Linked DNA regions of Undibacterium parvum. The protein of the gene in region 1 interacts with the protein of each later gene in a pairwise test. Links are inferred from orthologs where the notes say so. Each region holds a gene or a part of one and is shown in the gene's direction. Other genes may lie near its edges. The genes, in order: EJN92_RS18925 and rlmB.

Evidence for each region.
Region 2: the proteins of EJN92_RS18925 (region 1) and rlmB interact in binary tests that used the Escherichia coli proteins (3 or more experiments, as listed by UniProt). The link is inferred for Undibacterium parvum from one-to-one orthologs.

What each region holds. Positions count from the first base shown.
Region 1 is NZ_CP034464.1:4,326,928-4,330,250, reverse strand. The notes cover bases 207-3,205. They hold EJN92_RS18925 (NAD(P)H-hydrate dehydratase), read left to right. Parts: upstream 207-912; coding sequence 913-2,499; downstream 2,500-3,205. Other genes in these bases: EJN92_RS18920 (ABC transporter ATP-binding protein), read right to left, coding at 2,656-3,205; fliR (flagellar biosynthetic protein FliR), read left to right, coding at 207-916. In the rest of the region: flagellar biosynthesis protein FliQ, read left to right, coding at 1-97; more of fliR, read left to right, coding at 107-206; more of EJN92_RS18920, read right to left, coding at 3,206-3,323. UniProt on the Escherichia coli protein: Bifunctional enzyme that catalyzes the epimerization of the S- and R-forms of NAD(P)HX and the dehydration of the S-form of NAD(P)HX at the expense of ADP, which is converted to AMP.
Region 2 is NZ_CP034464.1:99,992-103,154, reverse strand. What follows is about bases 289-3,127. They hold rlmB (23S rRNA (guanosine(2251)-2'-O)-methyltransferase RlmB), read left to right. Parts: upstream 289-1,257; coding sequence 1,258-1,998; downstream 1,999-3,127. Other genes in these bases: EJN92_RS00490 (UDP-2,3-diacylglucosamine diphosphatase), read right to left, coding at 3,021-3,127; cysE (serine O-acetyltransferase), read left to right, coding at 2,186-2,935; rnr (ribonuclease R), read left to right, coding at 289-1,192. In the rest of the region: more of rnr, read left to right, coding at 1-288; more of EJN92_RS00490, read right to left, coding at 3,128-3,163. UniProt on the Escherichia coli protein: Specifically methylates the ribose of guanosine 2251 in 23S rRNA.

The sequences.
Region 1 (3,323 bases):
CTTTATTACCTTAATTGTGGCTGGGCCATGGATGCTGTCGGTACTGGGAGATTACATGCGCCACATGTTTACCAGTATTGCGACCATGGCGGGGTAAATCAGCTTCATGGTTTCTTTCTCTAGCAATGAGTTGATCTCCATGATCGCCTCGTTCATCTGGCCACTGACCCGCATCCTGGGTTTGATTGCGATAGCGCCACCATTTGGCAATAATAGTGTGCCAGTGCAGGTAAAACTCATGCTCGGTGTGATGCTGGCCATGATCGTTGCGCCCGGCCTGGCACCACTCACAGACGCCGACCCGATGTCAATAACCGGCATCATGATTTTGATGCAGCAACTGGTCATCGGCCTGTCTATGGGCTTCATGATACGCGTGGTTTTTGCCGGCATAGAGATGGCCGGTGAAATCATAGGTCTGACTATGGGCTTGGGCTTTGCGACTTTCTTTGATCCACAAACGCAGGGCAGGTCCTCCGCGATTAACCAGCTACTGGTGCTGCTTTCGACTTTGATTTTTCTGGTGATGAATGTGCACCTGGCAGTATTTTCAGCGCTCATCGAGAGCTTCTCTAGTATCCCAATCTCGACTTCGCTAACTATGGGATTTAGTTTTCAAAAACTGGCAATCTGGGGCGAACAAATCTTCAGTATCAGTCTGCGCCTATCTCTACCTATCATTGCGGCGCTGCTCATTACCAATATCGCCTTAGGGATCTTGACTAGGGCAGCACCGCAACTGAACTTATTTGGCATAGGTTTTCCGATTACCATAGGGGTAGGATTTTTAATGCTGAGCATGGTGTTGCCGTATATGCTGCAACCGATAGAAAATGCCTTCCAGAGCGGCGTAGAGGCGATACAATCACTAGCCATAGAACCGAATTCGCTAGCGCCGTCTAAACGCACACCATGAATCCAGCCGCTCCCTCCAACAGCTTCACACATGCGCTCTACCGCAAGGCCGAGATCCGCGCGATCGAGGCTGCCGCCATAGCGGACTTGCCCGCTGGGGAACTCATGCGCGCAGCTGGCAAGGCCGCCAGTGAGCTGGTACAAACAAAATTTACACCGCGCGATGGCGCGATTTTAATCCTCGCCGGTCCCGGCGATAATGGGGGCGACGCGCTGGAAACTGGGCAGTTACTGGCCGCGCGCGGATATACTGTAGACATCGCCCTCTGCGCTGACTCCCTGCTCTACTCTGCGGCAGCGAATTTGAGCTTGCAGCAGGCACGCGCTAGCCGGGCGACATTTATTAGCCTTGAGCAGATCCTGGAGAACCAAGCACCCGCCTATGCCTTAGTGATTGACGGACTTTTTGGAATAGGTCTGAGTCGGGCGATCACTGCTGACAGTGTCTTCGGCCAATTAATACAACACATCAATCAGCTTGCTGAAAAATTCGCGATTCCGATATTAGCGCTGGATGTACCGAGTGGTCTCGATGCCGATACAGGACAAGTCATAGGCCCGCAGGGTGTCGCTATCGAGGCCAACACCACGCTCAGCTTCATTGCCGACAAAGTCGGCTTACACACCGCGGCAGGCCGGGATTATGCGGGGCGGGTGCTAATCGATAGCCTGGGTGTGGCTGACAACCACTTCCCGCCACCATCCGGAATTTTAAGTCACGCAGCGATGTTTGCGGGTCTGCTACCAGCACGCCGGCTCGATAGCCATAAAGGCAGTTATGGCGAGGTCATGGTCATAGGTGGTGCCCACGGCATGATGGGCGCCGCGATCTTGGCCGCTAGCGCGGCTTTATATTGCGGTGCCGGACGGGTCTATGTAGGATTTATTGACGCAGCTCCAGCTTATGACGCGCAACATCCAGAACTCATGTGCAGGATGGCGGCCGAACTCGATTTCAGCAAGGCCTGCGTGGTCATCGGTCCTGGCCTGGGAAACTCTGAACTGACAGCCTCACTGCTAGCGCGAGCCTTGCAGCAAGCTCCATACGTCGTAATCGATGCCGATGCCTTAAATCTGATCGCATCAAGCGCCCCACTCCGTGCCTTGTTGCTTGCCAGAAGCCAGTCTCTAAAGAGCAGCATCATGACCCCGCATCCGCTCGAAGCCGCACGTTTATTAGGCATCAGCACAGCCCAAGTACAAGCGGATCGATGGCAAGCCGCCTTGGATTTAGCGAGCCAGTTTCAGGCCACCATCATCTTAAAAGGCGCGGGTAGCATTATTGCGACATCACAGCAGCCCTTGTGCATTAACACCAGTGGTAATCCTGCGCTGGCCAGCGGTGGAACCGGTGATGTGCTCGCTGGCGTGTGTGGCGCATTGCTGGCGCAGCAGATGGCCGCCAATGACGCGGCGCGCATGGCAGTATGGCTGCATGGCTGCGCGGCCGATCAACTGGTCGAACATGCTTGCGATGCGATAGGCTTGACGGCCAGCGAATTAATTCCGGCGATTAGAAATTGCCTGAATCAACAGCAGAAAAAGCACAGCAAGCCACAACGCTTCCAGCCGCTAAGCAAGTAGCCGCGCTGAATTAAGCTGAGCCAAGCTGAGCTGCCGCACCCCTAGCCATACTCCCCACCAGTACCATTAAAAACTAGGGCCTTGGCGCAATAAAATCAGGGCAGTAAAAATATACCCCCCCTATACCCTATAATTACGCTTATGACCGGAACTGCCTCAATCCTGATGCAGGCGCCCAGCAGTGATCGTCAAGGTGCGGCCGCAGCGCGCCGCGATGCTCAGATCATGGGTTACCAACACCAAGGTAGAGCCTCGTTCGCGATTGAGTGCGAACATCAATTGAATGACCGCCTCCCCCGTCACCGCATCCAGACTGCCGGTAGGTTCATCGGCGAATAACAAAGGCGGCTCAGTGACGAAGGCGCGCGCCAGAGCCACCCTTTGCTGCTCACCGCCAGAAAGATATTTGGGATAATGGCGCAGGCGACTGGCCAAGCCGACTTGTTCTAACATGGCCTCGGCCTTTTCACGCGCGCGCTTGTCACCGCGTAATTCTAAAGGCAGCATCACGTTTTCCAGTGCATTCAAATGCAGCAGTAACTGGAAGGATTGGAACACAAAGCCCAAATGATCTTTTCTAAAACTAGCTCTACCGTCTTCATTCAAAGCAAAAATATCGATACCCTCTAACAGCACCTTGCCGTGACTAGGCGTATCCAAACCTGCCAAGATTCCCAATAAAGTGGATTTACCTGAGCCGGAAGCCCCAACAATAGCAAGCGTCTCACCCGCTTGCACGGTAAAATCTATCTCGTGCAAGATTGTCAGTTCACCAGTCGCATCTTCGACCCGCTTAGACAAATGTTGTACTGCGATCGATGGTG
Region 2 (3,163 bases), 4.2 Mb from region 1 along the record:
AACCTATATCGTTTGCAATGCGGTCGGCAAGATAGAGAAAATTCTGCCGCGCACCCGTAATGATGCGCACAAGCTGATCGAGGAATGCATGTTGGCGGCCAATGTCTGTGCTGCAGATTTATTGGCGCAACACAAGCACCCTGGTACTTACCGTATTCATGCTAGTCCAACCAAAGAAAAATTAACTCAGGTCAGAAATTTCCTGAAACAGGTTAGTTTGCATTTGGGCGGCGGTGATTCACCGACAGCTTCCGATTATGCTGAGCTAATGCAAAAAGTTAAGGGACGTCCGGACGCACCCTTATTGCAAACCATGTTGTTAAGGTCGATGCAGCAAGCCGTGTACAGCCCCGACAATATCGGCCATTTTGGCTTGTCTTACGATGCTTACGCCCACTTTACTAGCCCGATACGGCGTTACCCAGATTTACTGACGCATAGAGCCATCAAAGCGATCTTGCTCGGAAAAAAATACGAGCCCAAAGGCATAGATGCCAGTTTGCTCAACACCACGATTTCGAACGCGGCGCGCAAACAGCAAGTTGCGGATAAGGCTGCGGGTAAGAAAAAGCCAGAAAAAGATCTGACTATCTGGGATGCGCTTGGCACCCATTGTTCCGCCAATGAACGGCGGGCAGATGAGGCTTCGCGTGATGTCGAGGCCTGGTTGAAGTGTTACTTCATTAAAAATAAACTCGGTGAAGAATTTACCGGCACGATTTCGGCAGTGACACAGTTCGGTATTTTTGTGCAGCTCGATGATATTTATATCGAAGGCTTGGTACACATTACCGAACTAGGTGCGGATTACTTCCAGTTCGATGATGCAAGGCATGAGTTACGCGGCGAGCGTACTGGCAAGCGCTATCAGTTGACCGATAGAGTGCGGGTGCAGGTGAGTCGGGTTGATTTGGATGCGCGTAAGATCGATTTGTCTATCGTGCAAGCGCCATCGGCGCGCGCTGCAATGCCGGGCGATCGTATGGCGGGCGGCGCTCGTGCCAAGAGTCATATAGCCGAAGGCAGTAAGCAAGGATCGAAATCGGCTAAGGCGACAGGCAAATCCTCAGTAAAGCGGACTACGACCGAGCCTGTAGCGCTCGCTGCTCAGGGTTCTGGGCGCGCCAAACCAACTCCAGCACGCGCCGGGAATGCCTCTAGAAATACCAGATCGACTAAGAAAAAACGCTAGTAGTTGGACCCCGATAGTCCAAGGCTAGCGTTTGCAATGTGTGTTAAGAAGAGTGAGAAGTAAATATGAAAAGTAAAATGATTTTTGGTTTCCACGCAGTCACCTCGCGCATCCGTCACGAGGCTTCGACTGTGGAGGAAATTTATGTTGATAGCGGGCGTTCTGATCGACGTATGCAAGATCTAATTCATGCTGCAAAGTCGGCTGGAGTCAGGGTGATTCCTACCGATGATCAGCGTTTGTCAAATATAGTCGGCACTCGCCGTCATCAAGGCGTGGTGGCCAAGGCTGGTGAATTATCCTTGGCTCGCAATCTCGATGAATTATTAGATGCAATAGAAGGTCCGCCTTTGTTATTGATTTTGGATGGGATTACTGATCCGCATAATCTGGGCGCTTGTTTGCGGGTCGCTGATGGTGTTGGTGCTCATGCGGTGATTGCACCTAAAGACCGTGCTGTTGGCCTCAATGCGACAGCTGCCAAGGTTGCCAGTGGCGCGGCTGAAACAGTGCCCTACATCACGGTAACCAATCTGGCGCGCACTCTGCGTGAATTAAAAGAGCGCGACATCATGCTGGTCGGCACTTCTGATGACGTAGAAAAAGACATTTACGATGTCGATTTTACTGGCGGTATCGCCATCGTGATGGGCTCAGAAGGCGAGGGCATGCGCCGCTTGACCAGAGAAACCTGTGATGTGCTGGTGCAGATTCCTATGTTCGGCACGGTCGAGAGTCTTAACGTCTCGGTGGCTTCTGGGGTTTGTCTGTATGAGGCGCGTAGGCAGCGCTTAGCGCGCGGCTAGTTTTTGGCCTGAATAAAAAAAGGGAAAGCTTGGCTTTCCCTTTTTTTTGATCTTGCTCAAGCTTTAAAAGCGCACCTGCTCAGCAAAATTTTTCTGCGCAGGCTAAGATAGCCAAGTTGCGCTCTTTTCTTCCCTCTTTTTTTGCTCTCGTTTTTCTCCTTTACTCTCTTTTACTTTTATTCATTCCATGTTTACTCACTTACGTGAAGATATTGCCAGTATTATCCAACGCGATCCTGCCGCCCGCACTGCCTGGGAGGTGATTACCTGCTACCCTGGCTTTCAAGCCATCGTGATGCATGGTTGGGCCAAATGGTGTTGGTTGCGTGGCTGGAAGTGGCTGGGGCGTTTCATCTCTTATCTGGCGCGCATACTGACAGGTATAGAGATACACCCCGGTGCGACTATTGGCCGCCGGGTGTTTATCGATCATGGCTTTGGGGTGGTGGTGGGCGAGACCGCCGAAGTAGGGGACGATTGCACGATTTACCAGGGCGTTACTTTGGGCGGAACTTCGCTTTCTGCCGGCGCGAAGCGGCATCCTACTTTGGGGGCCGGTGTCATCGTAGGTGCTGGTGCCAAGGTGCTGGGTGGTTTTACGATAGGCGCTGGTGCCAAGATAGGCTCAAACTCGGTGGTGGTAAAGCCGGTGCCGGCAGGTGCCACGGCGGTGGGTAATCCCGCGCATGTGATACAAAAAGATGTGCAGCTACAGGCCGAGGCGAAAGCCGCTCAAATTTTTAGTGCGTATGGGGTGACCGGCAATGGCGATGATCCTATCTCTAAGGCGCTGCATAAACTGATAGATCAGGCCGTTTCGCAGCAAGCGCAAATCGATAAATTGACCGCAGCAGTCTGTGCTGCCGGGATCGCCTGTGAAAAACAGTTGGAAGCCGATAAGCTAGACCCACAGCAGATTAACTGCCTGGTGGATTAAGCCGCAAGCTCATTTAGCAATATACTCCCCCAAAAACTGATTAGTATCTAGTCAATCGCGCATATACTATATGGGCGTCTGAAAATTACTCGGGGGGAGTATCTTTTATTCCTGTAAATAAGAGATCGTCGCTGCCATCCACAAGGTGCGCTAGAAAATGACCGTCTTGGTCGATTGCTAGCCAGCCGCCGCGCAGATTTTGCGCTGTGGCGTCACACTCCCAATCGG